One region of the Delftia deserti genome, then DNA from elsewhere that is predicted to be linked to it. Evidence: predicted binding sites of a transcription regulator. Region 1 holds the regulator's gene; each other region holds the start of a gene.
The links. Region 1 encodes FNR, which switches genes on or off when oxygen is low (the NO sensors DNR and NnrR bind a similar motif). Its sites were predicted from a motif close to TTGATNNNNATCAA; they were not measured.
Positions count from the first base shown of each region.

Region 1 (4,926 bases):
ACGGCCATGATCAACAACGGCAAGCACAACGAGATGCCTGCCCAGAAGGACAAGCTGACCGAGGCGCAGATCGCGGTGCTCGCTTCCTATGTCTGGGGCATGTCGCACAAAGACGGCGCAGTCCGTCAATAAGGACAGAGGGCGGCGCTGCGGCGCCGCCTTTTTGCCTTTTGAGTTTTCAGATATTCCAAAAAAACCAAGGAACCCACCATGAAGCCCGAGAACGGGGATGGCGCCGGGAAGCCTCCCCGCAAAGTCATTCCGATCACGCCTGCCGACCCGGATCCGGGCCAGCTGGTGTCGATGTTCGAGTCCGAGAAGAAGGTCTACCCGCGCTCCATCAGCGGTGTCTTCGCACGCTGGCGATGGGCCCTGGTGTTTCTCACCCAACTGCTTTTCTACGGCCTGCCCTGGCTGGAGTGGGGCCAGCGCCAGATGGTGCTGTTCGACCTGGGCGCGCGGCGCTTTTACCTGTTCGGGCTGGTGCTGTACCCGCAGGATTTCATCTACCTGGCGGGCCTGCTGATCATCTCGGCGCTGGCGCTGTTCCTGTTCACGGCCGTGGCCGGGCGCCTGTGGTGCGGCTTTTCCTGCCCGCAGACGGTCTACACCGAAATCTTCATGTGGGTGGAGCGCAAGGTCGAAGGCGACCGCAGCGCGCGCATGCGCCTGGACAAGAACGGCTGGACCTTCGAGAAGCTCTGGAAGAAGTCGCTCAAGCAGTTCCTGTGGATTGCCATTGCCCTGTGGACCGGCTTCACCTTCGTGGGCTACTTCGTGCCCATCCGCGAGCTGGGCGGCGAGCTGCTGGCGCTGCAGGGCAGCTGGCAAATGTTCTGGGTGCTGTTCTACGGCTTTGCCACCTACGGCAACGCGGGCTACATGCGCGAGCAGGTCTGCAAATACATGTGCCCCTATGCGCGCTTTCAGAGCGCCATGTTCGACCGGGACACCATGATCGTCAGCTACGACACGGGCCGGGGCGAGCCACGTGCGCCACGCACCAAGAAGGTGGACTACAAGGCCCAGGGCCTGGGCGACTGCATCGACTGCAAGATGTGCGTGCAGGTCTGCCCCGTGGGCATCGACATCCGCAACGGACTGCAGTACGAATGCATCGGCTGCGGCCTGTGCATAGACGCCTGCAATTCCATCATGGACAAGATGGAGTACCCGCGCGGCCTGATCCGCCTGACAACGCAGAACGCCATGGCCGGCCTGTGGCGCCGCGCCCAGGTGCTGCGCCGCATCTTCCGTCCGCGCGTGCTGATCTACTCGGCCGTGCTGGTCGGCCTGAGCGTGGCCATGATCGTGAGCCTGGCGCTGCGCCAGTCGGTCAAGGTGGACGTGATCCGCGACCGTGCCTCGCTGTCGCGCATCGTGGCGGGCGGCAAGCTGGAGAATGTCTACCGGCTGCAGATCATGAATGCCACCGAACAGGCCCAGCGCTACCGCATCAGCGCCCATGGCCTGGACGGGCTGGAGCTGGCGTCCGAGCAGGAAGTCGAGGTCGGCCCGGCCGAGACGCGCGGCATTGCAGCGCGCCTGCAGATTCCCTACGGTTCTGCCGAGCCGGGCTCGCACACCGTATTCTTCGATATCGATGCCCTGCAAGCGGGTGCGGGCCGCACGTCCGAAAAGGCCGTGTTCCTCGTTCCCCGGTGATGTTCCTGGCAGGCGCGGCACGGTCCGCGCCTGCCGCCTGAAAGAAAGAGGTTTCCCATGTCTTCCAGTCCCGCAGTTCCCGCACCCGCCCAGGCCGCTTCGCATCCCGACGCCGGCAAGCCCTGGTGGAAGTTCGGCCATGTCTGGCTGGTGGTGGCAGGCCCGGCCGCCGTGGTGGTGGCCGCCGTGATCACGGCCATCATCGCCATCAATGGCGCCGATCCCGTGATCGACCCCGACTACTACCGCAACGGCATCACGATCAACGAGCGTGCCGATGGCGTGCGCGAAGTGCCCAAGAGCATGGCGCCCGCCGTCACCGGTCGCAACCATGCGGCCACGCCAGCGCACGACCATCCCACGGACCGCTGACCGCGCCAAGCCCCCTCACGAGGCCGCAGTCGCGGCCTTTTTGCATGGCGGATCGCATCTCCGGCATGTGCGACGGGTGAGGGTTTCCTACAGGCGCGCAGGGCGCTTCGGGGCTTGGCGCCAGGCGTTGGCGCGGCGCACAATGAAGGCGACCCCCTCTACAGCACAAGGAGATCGCTGATGTTGGCCCAACGCTGGATGTGGATTGCCTGGCCTGCCTTTCTGGCCGCCGCCGTGATGGAGATGCTGGTTTTTGCCTTTGTTGATCCGCTGCAGCTGCATTGGCTCGGCGATCTGGGCTGGTCGCGCCAGGGCATCTACACGCTGGCCTTCTTCGCCTTCTGGGGCGTGACCATGCTCTCCAGCCTGATGACCACCATGCTGGGCCGCTCGGCCCGCGATCTCAATGACGGCGTGGTCTCCGAGCCCGAACCGGACCTGGCCATGCAGGGGCTGGGGCGGGACTGAGAGAACGCCGGCCGCAATGAACAAGGCCCGCTGTCGCGGGCCTTGTTCATTGGCGGATGAATGCCTGCAGCCCCTGCAGCCTTACTGGCACTGCTGGCTATTGACGATGCGCTTGAGCGCCTCCGTGTCCAGGATGCGCAGATGGCGCTGGCGCACCTCGATGATGTTGTCGTCCGCGAACTTGGAGAACGTGCGGCTCACCGTCTCCAGCTTCAGGCCCAGGTAGCTGCCGATTTCCTCGCGCGTCATGCGCAGCACCAGTTCGGACTTGGAAAAGCCCCGCGCATGCAGGCGCTGCACCAGGTTGAGCACGAAGGCGGCCAGGCGCTCTTCGGCGCGCATGCTGCCCAGCAGCAGCATCACGCCGTGCTCGCGCACGATCTCGCGGCTCATGACCTTGTGCACATGGTTTTGCAGGGCCGTGACCTCGCGCGACAGGTCTTCCAGCTTGTCGAAGGGCATGACGCAGACTTCGGCGTCTTCCAGCGCGACGGCATCGCAGGTGTGGTGGTCGTTGACGATGCCGTCCAGGCCGATGATCTCGCCGGCCATCTGAAAGCCCGTGACCTGGTCGCGTCCGTCCTCGGTGGCCACGCAGGTCTTGAAGAAGCCGGTGCGGATGGCGTACAGCGAGGTGAAGGCCTCGCCGTTGCGAAACAGCAGGCCTCCGCGCTTGACCTTGCGGCGCGTGGCCACGATGTCGTCGATGCGCTGCATCTGCTCGGCATCCAGGCCCATGGGCATGCACAGTTCGCGCAGGTTGCAGTTGGAGCAGGAGGCTTTGATGGTCTGAAGGTTCATGGAGTGATAAACATCAGCGGCACACAGCGTGCCGGCGGTGACCTCGTGGATTGCGATGAGTTGGATCAAATTGTCGCAGCAGTGCCTCAAACAACTCTTGATATGAGTCAAGGACATGACCGATGTGCTGCGGCACAGTCAAGGTATTAGAGGAAAAACCCATGACCGCTGTCACCCCAGAGCTGCTGCGTCGCTTTGACGTACCGGGGCCCCGATACACCTCGTTCCCTACCGCCGACCGCTTTGTCGAGGCCTTTGGTGCAGAGGACTATATCCTGGCGCTGCAACAACGCAAATCGAGTACCGCAGCGCGTGCCATGCCTTTGTCGCTGTATGTGCACGTGCCCTTTTGCGAGTCGCTGTGCTACTACTGCGCCTGCAACAAGATCGTGACGCGCCACCACGATCGCGCCGCCGTCTACCTGGACTACCTGGCGCGCGAGATGGCCTTGCACACGGCCCATTGCGGCAAGGGCCAGACCGTCAGCCAGCTGCACCTGGGCGGCGGCACGCCCACCTTCTTCTCCGACGACGAGCTGCGTACGCTGATGGGCCTGTTGCGCGAGCATTTCAAGCTGGAGCCGGGCGGCGAATACTCCATCGAGGTCGATCCGCGCACCGTCAGCGTCGAGCGCCTGGCCGTGCTCAAGGAGCTGGGCTTCAACCGCCTGAGCTTCGGCGTGCAGGACTTTGACGAGCAGGTGCAGATCGCGGTGCACCGCGTGCAGCCGGCAGAGCAGGTGTTCGAGCTGGTGGCGGCCGCGCGGCAGCTGGGCTTTGCCTCCATCAACGTGGACCTGATCTACGGCCTGCCCAAGCAGACGCCCGAATCCTTCGAGCGCACGCTGGCCCAGGTCAACGCGCTGCGGCCCGACCGCATCGCGCTCTATGCCTATGCCCACCTGCCTGAGCGCTTCAAGCCGCAGCGGCGCATTGCGGCCGAGGATCTGCCGCAGGGGGCCGACAAGCTGGCCATGCTGTCGCGTTCCATCGCCGCGTTCATGGACGGTGGCTATGTCTACGTGGGCATGGACCACTTCGCCCTGCCCGAGGACTCGCTGGCCGTGGCCAAGCGCCAGGGCCGGCTGCACCGCAACTTCCAGGGCTACAGCACCCAGCCCGACTGCGACCTGATCGCGCTGGGCGTCTCGGCCATCGGCAAGGTGGGCGCCAGCTACAGCCAGAACGCCAAGACGCTGGAGGAGTACTACGACGCCATCGACGCCAGCCACCTGCCCGTGGTGCGGGGCCTGGCGCTGTCGCGCGACGACCTGGTGCGCCGCGCCGTCATCATGGCCATCATGTGCCAGGGCGCCGTGCTGTTCGAACCCATGGAGCAGGCCTGGCTGCTGGGCTTTCGCGAGTACTTCGCGCCCGAGATGGCGGCCCTGGAGGACCTGCAGGCCAAGGGCCTGGTGCAGATCAGCGACGAGGGCTTCCAGGTCACTCCCATGGGCTGGTACTTCGTGCGTGGCGTGGCCATGCTGTTTGACCGATATCTGCAGGCGGACAAGAACCGGGCGCGGTTTTCGAGGATCATCTAGGCCCCATGCTGTTGTCGCTGCTCTGGACCGCTTTGATCATGGGGCTCGTCGGCGGGCCCCATTGCCTTGCCATGTG
Region 1 is NZ_JBHSIH010000001.1:1,375,720-1,380,645, reverse strand. Features, by position in the region: gene ccoP (cytochrome-c oxidase, cbb3-type subunit III) at 1-132, shown strand, start outside; gene ccoG (cytochrome c oxidase accessory protein CcoG) at 211-1,665, shown strand; gene ACFPFG_RS06565 (FixH family protein) at 1,723-2,037, shown strand; gene ACFPFG_RS06560 (hypothetical protein) at 2,218-2,505, shown strand; gene fnr (fumarate/nitrate reduction transcriptional regulator Fnr) at 2,587-3,306, opposite strand; gene hemN (oxygen-independent coproporphyrinogen III oxidase) at 3,468-4,850, shown strand; gene ACFPFG_RS06545 (sulfite exporter TauE/SafE family protein) at 4,856-4,926, shown strand, end outside.

Region 2 (4,926 bases), 130 kb from region 1:
GCCCTTGAGACGCTGTTGCGCGCGGCAAGGCCCGCAGGCGCGCCGTACGCGGCTACCATCAGGGTTACTGCTGCGCCAGGTGATGTGGGCGCTGCCTAGAATCTGCTGCAGTGCAATAGATCAATTGCCCGTACAAGCACGTACAAGAGGAGAAGCATTGCAATGCAAGAGACGACAACAGCCGCCGCCCCCAGCGCCCAGCGCGTGATCAAGAAATACCCCAACCGCCGTCTCTACGACACCAACACGTCCTCCTACATCACGCTGACGGAAGTCAAGCAGCTGGTGATGAGCAACGAGCCCGTGGTGGTCAAGGACGCCAAGAGCGGCGAAGACCTCACGCGCAGCATCCTGCTGCAGATCATTCTGGAAGAAGAGGCCGGCGGCGCGCCCATGTTCTCCGAGACCGTGCTGGCCAACATCATCCGTTTCTACGGCCATGCCATGCAGGGCTACATGGGCTCGTACCTGGAAAAGAACGTGCAGATGTTCACCGACTTCCAGAACAAGCTGGCCGAGCAGGCCCAGGGCACCTCGCCCGAGGCCTGGAGCCAGTTCATGCGCATGCAGCCGCCCGCCATGCAGAACATGATGAGCAGCTACATGGAGCAGTCGCAGAACATGTTCACCCAGATGCAGGAGCAGATGCAAAAGCAGACCGAGCAGATGCTGAGCGCCCTGGGCATCAAGCGCGGCAGCTGAGCTTTCAGGGATAAGTTCGGGGGCGATGTGCCAAGTTCACGCAGAACTGGGACAATATCGCCCCTATGAATCCCACGAGCGACGCAACAACCATGACAACCCCTGCCGGCGCGGCCGCTCCGCGCGTGGGCTTCGTGTCTCTTGGGTGCCCCAAGGCACTCACCGACTCCGAACTCATCCTTACCCAGCTCAGCGCCGAGGGCTACCAGACCTCCAAGACCTTCGAGGGCGCTGACCTGGTGATCGTCAACACCTGCGGCTTCATCGATGACGCCGTGCGCGAGAGCCTGGACACCATTGGCGAGGCGCTGGCCGAGAACGGCAAGGTCATCGTCACGGGTTGCCTGGGTGCCAAGGCGGGCAAGGATGGCGGCAACCTGATCCAGGAAGTGCATCCCAGCGTGCTGGCAGTGACCGGTCCGCACGCCACGCAGGAGGTGATGAATGCCGTCCACACCCATCTGCCCAAGCCGCACGATCCCTTCATCGACCTGGTGCCGGGCGCCTTTGGCGAGGCGGGCATCAAGCTCACGCCCAGGCACTACGCCTACCTGAAGATTTCCGAGGGCTGCAACCACCGCTGCACCTTCTGCATCATTCCCTCCATGCGCGGCGATCTGGTCTCGCGTCCCGTGGGCGATGTGCTCAAGGAGGCGCGCGCGCTGTTCGAGGGTGGCGTCAAGGAACTGCTGGTGATCAGCCAGGACACCTCGGCCTATGGCGTGGACGTGAAGTACCGCACGGGCTTCTGGGACGGCAAGCCGGTGAAGACGCGCATGCTCGAACTGGTGCAGACGCTGGCCGAGATCGCCGAGCCCTATGGCGCCTGGGTGCGCCTGCACTACGTTTATCCGTACCCCAGCGTGGACGAGATCATTCCGTTCATGGCCACGGGCCGCGTGCTGCCCTATCTGGACGTGCCCTTCCAGCACAGCCATCCCGACGTCTTGAAGCGCATGAAGCGCCCGGCCAATGGCGAGAGGAACCTGGAGCGCCTGCAGCGCTGGCGCGAGATCTGCCCGGATCTGGTGATCCGCTCCACCTTCATCGCGGGCTTCCCCGGCGAGACCGAGCAGGAGTTCGAGCACCTGCTGCAGTTCCTGCGCGAGGCGCAGATCGACCGCGCGGGCTGCTTTGCCTACAGCCCGGTCGAAGGCGCTGCCGCCAACGAGATTCCCGGCATGCTGCCGCAGGAAGTGCGCGAGGAGCGCCGCGCGCGCTTCATGGCCGTGGCCGAAGAGGTTTCCACTGCGCGCCTGCAAAAGCGCGTGGGCCAGACCATGCAGGTGCTGGTGGACAAGTCCGTGGGCCTGGGCAAGAAGGGCGGCGTGGGTCGCAGCTATGCCGATGCGCCCGAGATCGATGGCCTGGTGCACCTGCTGCCGCCCGAGAAGGCCAGCAAGACCTACAAGGTGGGCGACTTCGTGAAGGCGCGCATCGTGGGCACGCAGGGCCACGACCTGGTGGGCCAGCCCGTGTAAGGCCTGCATTCGCATCCCTGAAAAGCGGGCAAGGTTTTCCTTGCCCGCTTTTTTTGTCCTTGATGGTCCAAGGCCTGATTTTGATCAAGGCGTTCAGGTCGCTTCGCTGAAATGCTGTACCTACTTTGACGCAAAGAAAGGATGGCGCGAATGAACAAGACCATGAAGGCCGCCGTGGTGCGGGAGTTTGGCAAGCCGCTCACCATCGAGGAAGTCCGGGTGCCCCGGCCCGATCCCGGCCATGTGCTGGTGAAGATCGAGGCCTGCGGCGTCTGCCATACCGACCTGCATGCGGCGCAGGGCGACTGGCCCGTCAAGCCCAATCCGCCTTTCATCCCCGGCCATGAGGGCGTGGGCTATGTGGCCGCCGTGGGTGCGGGCGTCACCCATGTGAAGGAGGGCGACCGCGTCGGCATTCCCTGGCTGTACACGGCCTGCGGCCATTGCGAGCATTGCCTGGGTGGTTGGGAGACGCTGTGCGAGCAGCAAAAGAACACCGGCTACTCCGTCAACGGCGGCTTTGCACAGTACGCGCTGGCCGATGCCAACTTCGTGGGCCTGCTGCCCGGCAGCGTGGACCTGATCGAGATCGCCCCCGTGCTGTGCGCGGGCGTCACGGTCTACAAGGGTTTGAAGGTCACGGACACCAAGCCCGGCAACTGGGTGGTGATCTCGGGCATCGGCGGCCTGGGCCACATGGCCGTGCAGTACGCCAAGGCCATGGGCCTGAACGTGGCGGCGGTGGACGTGGATGACGACAAGCTGGCGCTGGCCCGGCGCCTGGGTGCCCAGGTCACGGTCAATGCCATGACCACGGACCCTGCGGCCTACCTGAAAAAGGAGATCGGTGGCGCACACGGCGCCCTGGTGACAGCGGTATCACCCAAGGCCTTCGAGCAGGCGCTGGGCATGGTGCGGCGCGGCGGCACGGTGTCGCTCAACGGCCTGCCGCCCGGCAGCTTCCCGCTGCCTATCTTCAACATGGTGCTCAGCGGCGTGACCGTGCGCGGCTCCATCGTGGGCACGCGGCTGGACCTGCAGGAATCGCTGGACTTCGCGGCCATGGGCAAGGTCAAGGCCACCGTGTCCACCGACCGGCTGGAGAACATCAACGACATCTTTGCGCGCATGCATGAAGGCAAGATCGAAGGGCGCGTGGTGCTGGACCTGAACGCCTGACGCTTTGCCCACCCCAAAAAAACAGGCTTCCCGAGGGAAGCCTGTTTTGCATGGCGCACGCCTCACACCATGCGGCGGATGGGGCGCTTCTTCCAGACCAGCTTGTAGTAGGCGGTCTGCAGGCACAGCGTCAGGGTGTAGGACAGCGGAAGCGCCATCCAGATGCCCATCAGCCCGAAGCTGCGGCTCAGCCACCAGGCCAGGGGCAGCTCCAGCACGGCCAGCACCGTGATGGTGATGGCCGTGGGAATGATCACATCGCCGCTGGCGCGCATGATGGACGACAGGGCGATGAAGCAGCCCAGCAGCAGACCGCTCCACAGCACGATGTACAGCAGCTCGATGGCCAGCACCAGCACCTGCTCGTCGGTGATGAACATGCCCAGCAGCGGCCGTGCGAACAGGCTGCCGATCAGGGCCAGGGCAGCGCCCAGCACCAGGTTCATGCGGATGGCCGTGGCCGTGATGGCGCCCAGGCGCTCGCTGCGGCCCGCGCCGATGGCCTGGGCGCCGAGGATGGAGGCCGTGATGGCCACCGAAATGACCGGGAACTGCGCAAACGAGTTGATCTGGTTGACCGCACCGTAGGCCGCCGTGGCGCTGGAGCCAAAGCCGTTGACCAGTGACACGACGACCAGCCCGGCCATGGACGAGGCGATCATCTGCACGCCGGTGGGAATGCCCACGCGCAGGATGCTCTTGAGCAGGGTCCGGTCGATGCGCATGGCCCTCCACAGCTCGGCATTGGGTGCCAGCGGGCTGGCTATGCGGCGCAGCCGCCAGCCCAGCCAGGCCAGCGCCAGGGTGAAGCCCAGGATCATGGACACGCCCGCGCTGGCCACGCCCAGGCGCGGCAGGCCGGCCCAGCCCGCGATCAGCGCCGGGGTGCAGGCCAGGCCCGTGCCCGTGGAGATCAGCAGGGCCAGCATGGGCGAGACCGTGTCGCCCACTCCGCGCAGCAGCGAGGTGGCCAGCAGGAACACGAACAGCCCCGGCATGCCCAGCAGCACGATGCGCGAGTACAGCGTGGCCTGCTCCATGATGTCGGGCGGCGTGCCCAGCAACCGCATCAGCGGCTCGGTGAACAGCCCGCCGAACAGGGCCACGATGGCGCCGAACAGCAGTCCCATGCACATGGCCGTGCCTGCGATGGCGCGCAGCTTGTCGTGCATGCGCGCGCCGTAGGCCTGGCCGATCAGCACCGAGGAGCCCGCGCCCAGGCCGATCACGAAGGCGATGAAGAGGAACATCACCGGAAAAAAGGCCGCGACGGCGGCCAGCGCCTGCACGCCCAGCATCTGGCCGATGAAGACGCTGTTGATGGTGCCCGACAGCGATTGCAGGATGTTGGCCAGCACCATGGGGCCCAGGAACACCAGAAAGGTGCGCCACAACGGCTGGCTGCCGGCAATGGGCGGCCCGGCGGGGCTGGATGCGGCAGGCGCGGCGGCCTGGGGCAGGGGGGTCGGTTGGTTTCGTCATGTTGTGTCTGGTAATGCGACGAGAAAAGCAGTGAGGTCGGGCCGGGTCAGGTCTTCAGTCCTGGGCTGGCGCCGCAGGTGAG
Region 2 is NZ_JBHSIH010000001.1:1,245,172-1,250,097, reverse strand. Features, by position in the region: gene phaR (polyhydroxyalkanoate synthesis repressor PhaR) at 163-702, shown strand; gene rimO (30S ribosomal protein S12 methylthiotransferase RimO) at 795-2,183, shown strand; gene adhP (alcohol dehydrogenase AdhP) at 2,334-3,362, shown strand; gene ACFPFG_RS06005 (MATE family efflux transporter) at 3,425-4,723, opposite strand; gene ACFPFG_RS06000 (DUF2239 family protein) at 4,899-4,926, opposite strand, start outside.
Region 2: a site for FNR is predicted at 2,258-2,271, ahead of adhP (alcohol dehydrogenase AdhP). Genes of this name have one in related genera too.

Region 3 (4,926 bases), 4.1 Mb from region 1:
ACAATGGGGAACAGCACCGTCGCATAGGCCGCCTTCTCCGGGCCCAGCCGGCCCACCAGGGTCAGGTAGGCCGTGAACGCAATCACCGAGCCTGGAATGGCCAGGTACAGCCAGGAGCCCACATAGGTCCAGCCGGTATCGAAGCGCCAGGGCAGGCCCGCCACCAGCGCATAGCCGGACAGCAGCAGCGTGCCGGCCAGCATGCCCCAGGCATTGGTCTGTGCGGGCCGCCAGCCCATGGACTGCAGCGAGGCAGACAGCATGTTCCCGCAGGAAAAGCACAGCGTGCCCAGCACCGCCCAGGCCAGGCCAGGCAAGCTGGCATGCCGGCCTGCGCGCAGCTCGGGCCAGAACAGCGCCACCAGGCCTGCAAGGCCGAAGAGGCTGCCGGCCAGCACATGGGGCGCCAGCCTGCGGCCGTGGATGATGCGCGCCAGCAGCGCGTTCCAGAGATTGGCGCTGGAGAACACCACGGCGGCCAGGCCGCTGGCCAGCGTTTCGCTGGCATGCATGAAGCACACGAAGTTGAAGCTGAACAGGCACAGGCCCTGGGCCAGCACGCGCGGCAGCGCCGGGCCGCGTGGCACGCGCAGCTGGCGCGACCAGGCCAGCCAGGCGAACATCAGCACGGCGGCCAGCGCAAAGCGGTAGGCAATGGACAGCTCCACGGGCACAGTGCCCAGCTGCAGCTTCAAGGCGATCCAGGTCGAACCCCAGATCAGCACGACCAGGGCATAGAGGGTGGCAGTCATGGCCGGTGATGATCGCGCCGCAGGCTGGGCGGGCATGGCAGATTCCTGCGGTTTGATGGCCTGGCGGCGTGCGTCGGTATGGCTGCGGGACCACAATCGCTGCCATGACGCCCACGCCGCTGCCCGAGCTGCCCTCCAGCCACCTGTGCCAGGTGCTGTCACGCTCCAAGGCCCGGCTGCAGCGGCGCGTGCGCCTGAGCGAGGGGGTGGAGCTGGCCGTCTGGGCCAATGTGGACGACGAGGTGCGCTACTGCCAGCCGGGCCACCACACGCTGTCGGTCTACCTGGCCGGCGGCGAGGGCTCGCAGCTCAAGGCGCGGCCCGAGGCCATGGGGGCGCCGGGGCGCATCTGCATCTTCACGCCAGAGGACGAATCGCACTGGCTGGTGCGCTCGCCCGTGCAGTTCCTGCACCTGTATGTGTCCGACCTGGCCTGGGCAGGGCGCGTGGTCCGCATGCTGGATGCCGAGCCCCGCTCGCGCACCTTGCGTGCGCAGATCTACGGGGACGATCAGGCCTTCCACGCCGGTGCCCGTGCGCTGATGCAGCTGGACTGGCAGGACCCGCAGCAGCAACTGGCGGCCGATGCCATCGGCCAGCAGCTGGTGGACCGGCTGGTGCTGCAGTCCGCCACGCCGCGCCAGCTGCAGGCGCTGCAGCGGCCGCTGGGCGGGCTTTCTGCGGCCATGCGGCGCAGGGTGCTGGCCCATGTCGAGGCGCATCTGCATGACTCCAAGGCCGTGTCGCTGCCGGCACTGGCGAGACAGGCCTGCCTCTCCGAATTCCATTTCGCACGCATGTTCCGCCAGAGCATGGGCTGCACGGTGCACGAATGGGTGCTGCAGCAGCGCCTGGCCCGGGCACGGCGCGCCCTGGCTGCGCGCAACGTGCCGCCGCTTGCCGAGGTGGCGCTGGATTGCGGTTTTTCCAGCGCCAGCCACCTGGTGCGCAGCTTCCGGGCGCATTTGGGCGTTACGCCTACGCAGTTCTCGATCTTTCAGCGCAATGCTTGAGAAGGATGGCCGGCCTCACCGGCCTTGATCTGGCGCAAGCTTGTGTCCTTGCAGGCCGGTCATGGCTTGAAATTCGCCCTGCCGGTATCAGATAAATCGCAATGACCCTGTTTCAGGAGCGAAAAGAAACACCATGCGAATCGACAAACTGACAACCAAGTTCCAGGAAGCCCTGGCCGACGCGCAAACGCTGGCCCTGGGCGGTGACCAATCCAATATCGAACCCCTGCACCTGCTCGTGGCGCTGCTGCGCCAGGACGATGGTCCGCGCTCGCTCTTGCAGCGCGCCGGCGCCAACGTGGGCCAGCTGCAGGCCGCGGCCGAGAAGGCCCTGGCGGATCTGCCGCGCGTGCAGCACCAGGACCAGGTGCAGGTCGGCTCCGAGCTGGGCCGGCTGCTGCAGGCGACCGAGAAGGAAGCCCTCAAGCGCGGCGACCAGTTCATTGCCAGCGAGCTGTTCCTGCTGGCGCTGACCGACAGCAGCGGCTCGTCCACGCGCGCAGGCCAACTGCTCAAGGAAAGCGGCGTGACGCGCTCCAGCCTGGAGTCGGCCATCAACGCCGTGCGCGGCGGCCAGACCATGGACAGCGCCGAAGGCGAAGGCCAGCGCGAGGCCCTCAAGAAATACACCATGGACCTGACCGAGCGCGCGCGCATCGGCAAGCTCGACCCGGTGATCGGGCGCGACGACGAAATCCGCCGTTCCATCCAGGTGCTGCAGCGCCGCAGCAAGAACAATCCCGTGCTCATCGGCGAGCCCGGCGTGGGCAAGACCGCCATTGTCGAGGGCCTGGCCCAGCGCATCGTGGCCGGCGAGGTGCCCGAAAGCCTCAAGAATAAGCGCGTGCTGTCGCTGGACATGGCGGGCCTGCTGGCCGGCGCCAAATACCGTGGCGACTTCGAGGAACGCCTGAAGTCCGTGCTCAAGGAAGTGGCCCAGGAAGAGGGCCGCATCATCCTGTTCATCGACGAGATCCACACCATGGTCGGCGCCGGCAAGGCCGACGGCGCCATGGACGCGGGCAACATGCTCAAGCCGGCCCTGGCGCGCGGCGAGCTGCACTGCATCGGTGCGACCACGCTCGATGAATACCGCAAGTACATCGAAAAGGATGCGGCACTGGAGCGGCGCTTCCAGAAGGTGCTGGTCGAAGAGCCTTCCGTGGAGGACACCATCGCCATCCTGCGCGGACTGCAGGTGCGCTACGAGGCCCACCATGGCGTGGACATCACCGACCCGGCCATCGTGGCTGCGGCCGAGCTGAGCCACCGCTACATCACCGACCGCTTCCTGCCCGACAAGGCCATCGACCTGATCGACGAGGCTGCGGCCAAGATCAAGATCGAGATCGACTCCAAGCCCGAGGTCATGGACAAGCTCGAGCGCCGCATGATCCAGCTCAAGATCGAGCGCGAGGCCATGAAGAAGGAAAAGGACGAGGCCTCGCAAAAGCGCCTGCAACTGATCGAGGAGGAGCTCGGCAGCCTGGAGCGCGAGTACGCCGACCTGGAAGAGGTCTGGAAGAGCGAGAAGGCCAGCGCCCAGGGCTCCGAGCAGATCCGCAAGGAGATCGACCAGATCCGCATCCAGATCGAGGAGCTCAAGCGCAAGGGCGACTTCAACAAGGTGGCCGAGCTGCAGTACGGCAAGCTGCCTTCGCTGGAAAAGCAGCTCAACGAAGCCCAGGCCAACGAGCAGGGGCAGGGCGGCGCGCCCGCCCACAGGTTGCTGCGCACCCATGTCGGCGCCGAGGAAATTGCCGAAGTGGTCAGCCGTGCCACGGGCATTCCCGTGGCCAAGATGATGCAGGGCGAGAAGGACAAGCTGCTGCGCATGGAAGACCGGCTGCATGACCGCGTCGTCGGGCAGGACGAGGCCATCTCGGCCGTGGCCAATGCCATCCGCCGCTCGCGCTCGGGCCTGTCCGATCCCAACCGGCCCACGGGCTCCTTCCTGTTCCTGGGCCCCACGGGCGTGGGCAAGACCGAACTGTGCAAGGCGCTGGCCGGCTTCCTGTTCGACAGCGAGGACCATCTGGTGCGCATCGACATGAGCGAGTTCATGGAAAAGCATTCCGTGGCCCGCCTGATCGGCGCGCCGCCCGGCTACGTGGGCTACGAGGAAGGCGGCTACCTGACCGAGGCCGTGCGCCGCAAGCCCTACAGCGTGCTGCTGCTCGATGAGGTTGAAAAGGCCCATCCCGACGTGTTCAACGTGCTGCTGCAGGTGCTGGACGATGGCCGCCTGACCGACGGCCAGGGCCGCACCGTGGACTTCAAGAACACGGTCATCGTGATGACGAGCAACATAGGCTCCTTGCTGATCCAGGCCATGGTCGGCGAGGATTACGATGATGTGAAAGATGCGGTCTGGGGGGAACTCAAGAACCATTTCCGACCCGAATTCCTCAACCGCATCGACGAAACCGTGGTCTTCCACGCGCTCGACGCGAAGAATATCGAGTCGATCGCAAGGATTCAGCTCAAGCTGCTGGAGCGTCGTTTGGAGAAAATGGACCTTGCGCTGCAGGTGTCCGATCAGGCACTGGCCGAACTGGCCAAGGTGGGCTTCGATCCCGTTTTCGGAGCCCGGCCGCTCAAGCGCGCGATACAGCAGCGGATCGAGAATCCGCTGTCGAAACTGCTGCTCGAAGGGCGCTTCCCGCCCAAGAGCACGATTGCGGTACATGTGGACCCGGTACAGGAGCCGGGCGTATTCCGGTTCGATGCGGCAGACCCCGCCTGACGCACCGGGCCAGCCAAGAAAGGCTTTGCTTTGAACGATTTTGTCGCCACCCTGACCCGCTGGGCCGTTCGCATCCTGCTGATGCTTGTGGGCCTGGTCTTCTTTGTCAGCCTGCTGACCGCCGCGGCGCTACTGGCCCTGGTCTGGGCCGTAAGGGCGCTGTGGGCCAGGCTCACCGGCCAGCCGGTGATGCCCTGGGCCATGCGCATGAGCCCGCGGGCGGGCTGGCAGACGGTGTATCGCTCCGGCTCCGAGTGGATGGCTCAGCGCCCGCAGCGCGCCTATGGCGCTGCCGAGGGCGGTGGCCGCCGCGCCGGTGCCGGCGTGCTGCCGGGCGCGGGCGAGGTGACCGACGTTCAGCCCCGTGAAGTGCGCGAGCCCTGAAGCGTCTTGCTGCAGCCTTTACGCGGCCTGC
Region 3 is NZ_JBHSIH010000001.1:5,520,315-5,525,240, forward strand. Features, by position in the region: gene ACFPFG_RS26130 (DMT family transporter) at 1-788, opposite strand, end outside; gene ACFPFG_RS26135 (AraC family transcriptional regulator) at 857-1,765, shown strand; gene clpB (ATP-dependent chaperone ClpB) at 1,899-4,511, shown strand; gene ACFPFG_RS26145 (hypothetical protein) at 4,542-4,895, shown strand.
Region 3: a site for FNR is predicted at 1,790-1,803, ahead of clpB (ATP-dependent chaperone ClpB). Genes of this name have one in related genera too.

Region 4 (4,926 bases), 2.9 Mb from region 1:
CCGCCACCGCCACGGGCGACAGCAATCCCGCGCCGGGTGCCATCAGCGACCCCGTGCTGCTGGCCGTGCCGCTGGCGGGTCCTGCCGGCCCCACGGCCACGCCCGTGCCGGGCCTGGGCCTGCCCGCCCTGGCGCTGCTGGGCCTCTTGACCGCTGCAGGCGCGGCGCTGTCGCGAAGGGAGAGGAGTTCACGGAAAATCGGCGCTGGCACATCGCCACGCACCCCCAGGAGTTCCTCATGACCGCATCCGCAAGCCGGAGCCCGCTTTCACGCCGCAGCCTGCTGGCCGCCAGCGCAGCCACCGGCCTGGCCCTTTGCGAAAGCGCCCTGGCCGCTCCCGCCGCCCCCGGAAAAAGCACCGAAGCCGCCGTGCTCACCATCAGCGGCCCCGGTGTGCGCGGCAACCGGGGGCCGCTGGACCCGGTGGCCGATCTGCTGCTGAAAAACCATGGCCTGGCCTTCGACTCGGCCTGGACCACAGGGGCCGGTGCGCTGGAGCGCCTGCCCACGGTGGAGATCACGCCCCATATCGAATACGACGGCCAGCCCCACCGGCTGCGCGGCCCGCTGCTGGCCACCGTGCTGCAGGCGGCCGGCGTGGACAGCGCCGCCGCAGCGGCCAGGGGCCAGTGGATCACCCTGCAGGCCATCGACGGCTACCGCGCCCAGCTGCCGCTGGCCCAGGCCCTGCAATGGCGCATGCTGCTGGCCACGCACATGGACGGCCGGCGCCTGGGCCTGGGCGGCCTGGGCCCGCAATGGGCCATGTACGACGCCGACCGCATTGCCGATCTGGCAGGCAAGCCGCTCAAGGAACGCTTTGCGCAGGCGCCCTGGGGGCTGTACCACATGGGGCTGCACGCGCAGCAACCCCAGGGCTGAACCTGGCTTCAGAGCGCGGCAGGACGCGCATTTGGAGTAGCATTTCGCGATCGTCTCGGGGGAAACGGGCTTGGCGGCCCGAAACAACGTAGGCGCAGCAGCCGCACGCCTTTCCATGAGGCAGCGGCTTTTTTCATCTTCCCGGTGCTGCGCCGGGCACGGTTCCGTTTTGGCGGGGCTGTGCGGGACCTCCGCAAGGGGGTGCCGGTCCTACGTCCGGTCCGCCAACCTGCACAGTCCTGGCACCTCTCTTGGCGGAGTGGCGGCAGGCTCTTTATGTCACGTAGGAGCTGCCATGGCTGACATCACTCCATCCGGCGAAACAATCGCTGCCCCTCCCACTTCCACCCTATGCCCCCCAGGGAAGAGGCCAGTCTGTACTACCTCATTTCCGAATACGAGGTCTACCGAGTGCAGGACTGCATGCGGCAGATCGGGCTGGTAGTAGACCTGTGCTGCATGAGTGCACCTGGCCAACAGTTGAGCGACCTGGGCGGCCTGCTGAGTTTCCTGATCGCGCAGCAGCGCGCGCTGCGGGGCCCGCTGCAGACCGTGCAGGCGCGCAAGGCGACGCCGGGGCCGGCATGTGACCCGGACCCCGGGGGTTGATCAGGCCAGGTGCTGGTCGAAGAAGGCCAGCGTGCGGTCGCGCGCCTGCAGGGCGCTGGCCTCGTCGTAGGCGCTGCGCTGGTCGCAGTTGAAGCCGTGGTCGGCGTCGTACAGGTGCACCTGCACATGCTTTTGCGCCTGGGCGAAGGCCTGCACGGCGTCCACGGGAATGTGCGTATCGCGCCGGCCGAAGTGGGCGATGACGGGGCACAGCGGCTCGCGGCCCATCTCCAGCGGCGTGGTCATGCCGCCGCCGTAGTAGCAGGCCGCAGCCGACAGGCTGGGCAGGTTGCAGGCCGCGCGCCAGGCCCACAGGCCGCCCCAGCAAAAGCCCACGATGCCCACCTTGCCGCCGGGCACCAGCGTGGCAGCATGGGCGATGGCGGCCTCGATCTCGGGCAGCACGCCGGGCTGGGGCAGCGCCTCGGCGGCGGATTTCAGCGCCATGCCCTTGGCACGGTCGGCGTCGCCGTAGCCCAGGTCCACACCGGCCTCGACACGCGTGAACAGTGACGGCGCCACGGCCACATAGCCGCGGGCAGCCAGGCGGTCGGCCACGGCGCGGATATGGGCGTTGACGCCGAAGATCTCCTGCAGCACCACGACGGCGCCGCGCGCGGGCACATCGGGCCGCGCCACCCAGGCCGGCGAAGACGTGCCATCCAATGAAGTCAACTGCACAAAACTGCCCATGTCCGCGTTCCTTTCTGTCTGAGAACCTGTTGTGATTTCCCGGTGGGCGGACGCGCCCCGCAATGCTGTAATGGCGGCGGGCCGGCCCGTGCGGCAATTCTTTCACAGGAGACATTCGATGGAACGAAAAGTCGTGCGTACCGGCAAGGGCCGGGCACAGGTGGGCGGCGGCAACCTACAGGGAATGCGATGGACCTCAAACCGCTGATCACGCTGGTGGCCATCATCAACCCGCTGGCCATCGTCCCCTTCTTCATCCACTACACCGAGGGATTCAGCGCCCAGCAGCGCCAGCAGACCATTCGCACGGCGGCGCTGGCCTCGTTCTGCGTGATCGCGGCCTGCGCCATCATCGGGCTGCAGGTGCTGGACTTCTTCAACATCTCGCTGCAGAGCTTTCAGGTGGGCGGCGGCCTGCTGCTGCTGATCAGCGCCATGAACATGCTCAACGCCCGCCCGGCCGAGGAACGGCCCAACGCGCCCACGCTTGTCGCTGGCGCGGAAAAGGCCGCCATGGGCAACAGCATTGCCGTGGTGCCGCTGACGATTCCGCTGCTGACGGGGCCGGCCTCCATGTCCACCGTGGTGATCTACGCCGACCAGGCACGCACCATCTGGCAGCACCTGGCCCTGGTGGGCTATGGCGTGGTGGTGGCGCTGGTGGTGATGGTCTGTTTTTCGCTGGCCGACCCGATCGCCCGCGTGCTGGGCAAGACCGGCATCAACGTGATGACGCGGCTCATGGGCCTGATCCTCGCTGCCCTGGCCGTGGAGGTGATGGCGGGTGGACTGGTGAAGATCTTCCCCATCCTGGCCTCGCCCGCGATCATGCCCTGAGCGGGCTGGCTGATTGACGAGCTGGCTGATTGCGGGCCTGCCGGCTCAGGCCGGCACGGCCCGCGCGCGGTCGGCGCTGCCGTCGCAGGCACCGCCGCAGCCCGTGATGGGCTGCTCGGGCAAGGCCTCAGGGTGTGCCAGGGAGCCCGTGGCGGGATCGAAGCCCGCACTGCGCAAATGCAGGGCCAGCGCCGCATCCATGGTCTGCGCATGGTGCACGAACCAGGCCGCCAGCTCGCCCGCCATGCTGCGGATCACGGCCAGGTCCCCGGCCGCCGCCTTGTTCGCCCCCTCGCGCATCACCTGCAGCACCACCTTGTGCTGCAGGCTGTGGCAGTTGGTGCTGGTAAAGCGCGTGGACTGCATCCAGCGGTCTTCCTGGTCGAAATGCACCTGCGTATGCGCGATCAACTCATCCCAGCGCGTGCACAGCTGCGCATCATCGGCCGCCTCCACCTCGGCCAGCAGCAGCACGAACTCCTGGTGCACCTCGTCCATGGCGGGCAACTCCAATGCCAGCGCCCCGCTCCATTCCAGTACGGCCATACGCTTCTCCTGCCTTCATCATGAAAGCCTGCAGCTTAGGAACAGCACCGCCCAACCCGTTTGACCCACATCAGCCAACCCGAAAACAGCAAAGCCCCGCGAGCGGGGCTTGGTCAAGGCGGATAAAACTGGCGCGGCCAAAAGGCCAGGGGCACCGAGCAAGAGCCGCCTCGCGGCGAAAGTGCCATCCCCCTCCCTTGCGAAGCAAGTAGAGAGGGGGAAGGCGCGCAGCGCCTCAGGGGGTGCCTACCAGCTTACTGTCCAAACTTCCGCTTGGCATCAGCCACGCAGGTGTCCTTGGCGTCACCGCTCATGGTGTCGCAGCGGGCCTTGGCAGCCTTGTAGTCGGCTTCGCGGGTTTCCTCGGCAGCGTCCTTGCGGGTTTCGGCCACGTTGGCAGCCTTGGCTGCGGAGTTGGCAGCGGGCTCGGCCTGCGCCTTGTTCACCTTGGCGGCTTCGACGGCGCGTACATGGGCAGCCTTGGCATCCTTCACGCAGACATCCTTGGCGTCGCCCTTGAGGTCGTCGCACTTTTCCTTGGCGATGTCGTAGTCCGCATCAGCCTTGGCCTTGAGGGCCTTTTCGCTGTTCTTGGGCGAAGGATTGCGGCGCGATTCCAGTTCGGCCTTGGCCACGTTTTCCTGGCCCTTGGCCTGCTTCTCGCAGACGTCCTTGGCGTTGTCCTTCAGCGGCTTGCACTGTTCCTTGGCAGCCTTGTACTCGGCCTCGATCTGGTTCTTGGCGGCCGTGTGCTCGGCATTGGTCATGGCCATGGCGCCGGAGGCCATCAGGCCCAGGGCGACGGCGGACAGCATGTGGCGAAAGCGTTGCGGTGTTTGCATGATGGAACTCCTTGTATTTGTACTGAAGCGGCCCTTGGTGCCTGCGGCGGCGGGCCATTGGTGCGTGCCCTCAGGCACGCTGGCTGTCGGGGGAGCGGGTGGTGGCGCCGGCCAGGGCGTCCGTGCCACCCGCGGGGTCCACCCTCGTCAGTCTTCGAAGCGGAAGTCGGGGTTGCGCTTTTGCCAGTCGGTCAGCTGCTTTTCGGCAGCGTCGCGGGCCAGGCCCTGGCGCTCCTGCAGCTTGCCCAGGAATTGCTCGCGCTTGCCGGCGATCACGTCCAGATCGTCATCGGTGAGCTTGCCCCATTGCTCACGGATCTTGCCGGTGAATTGCTTCCAGTTGCCCTTGATGCGGTCTTCATTCATGGCTTGGTCCTTTCAGTGATGTTGAAGTCGTGCCGTGCAATCAGGCCTTGTTTTTTCAAAGCCACGATCTGCATCAGCGACGGTTCCACTGTAAAAAACCTGGGGGCTGCGCGCCGTAGTCTGGACCTAGTGTTGACGGTCGTCCCAGGG
Region 4 is NZ_JBHSIH010000001.1:4,234,930-4,239,855, reverse strand. Features, by position in the region: gene ACFPFG_RS20355 (choice-of-anchor Q domain-containing protein) at 1-242, shown strand, start outside; gene ACFPFG_RS20350 (molybdopterin-dependent oxidoreductase) at 239-883, shown strand; gene ACFPFG_RS20345 (hypothetical protein) at 1,235-1,492, shown strand; gene ACFPFG_RS20340 (dienelactone hydrolase family protein) at 1,493-2,185, opposite strand; gene ACFPFG_RS20335 (MarC family protein) at 2,375-3,022, shown strand; gene ACFPFG_RS20330 (hemerythrin domain-containing protein) at 3,068-3,568, opposite strand; gene ACFPFG_RS20325 (hypothetical protein) at 3,823-4,410, opposite strand; gene ACFPFG_RS20320 (CsbD family protein) at 4,558-4,776, opposite strand.
Region 4: a site for FNR is predicted at 3,629-3,642, ahead of ACFPFG_RS20330 (hemerythrin domain-containing protein). Genes of this name have one in related genera too.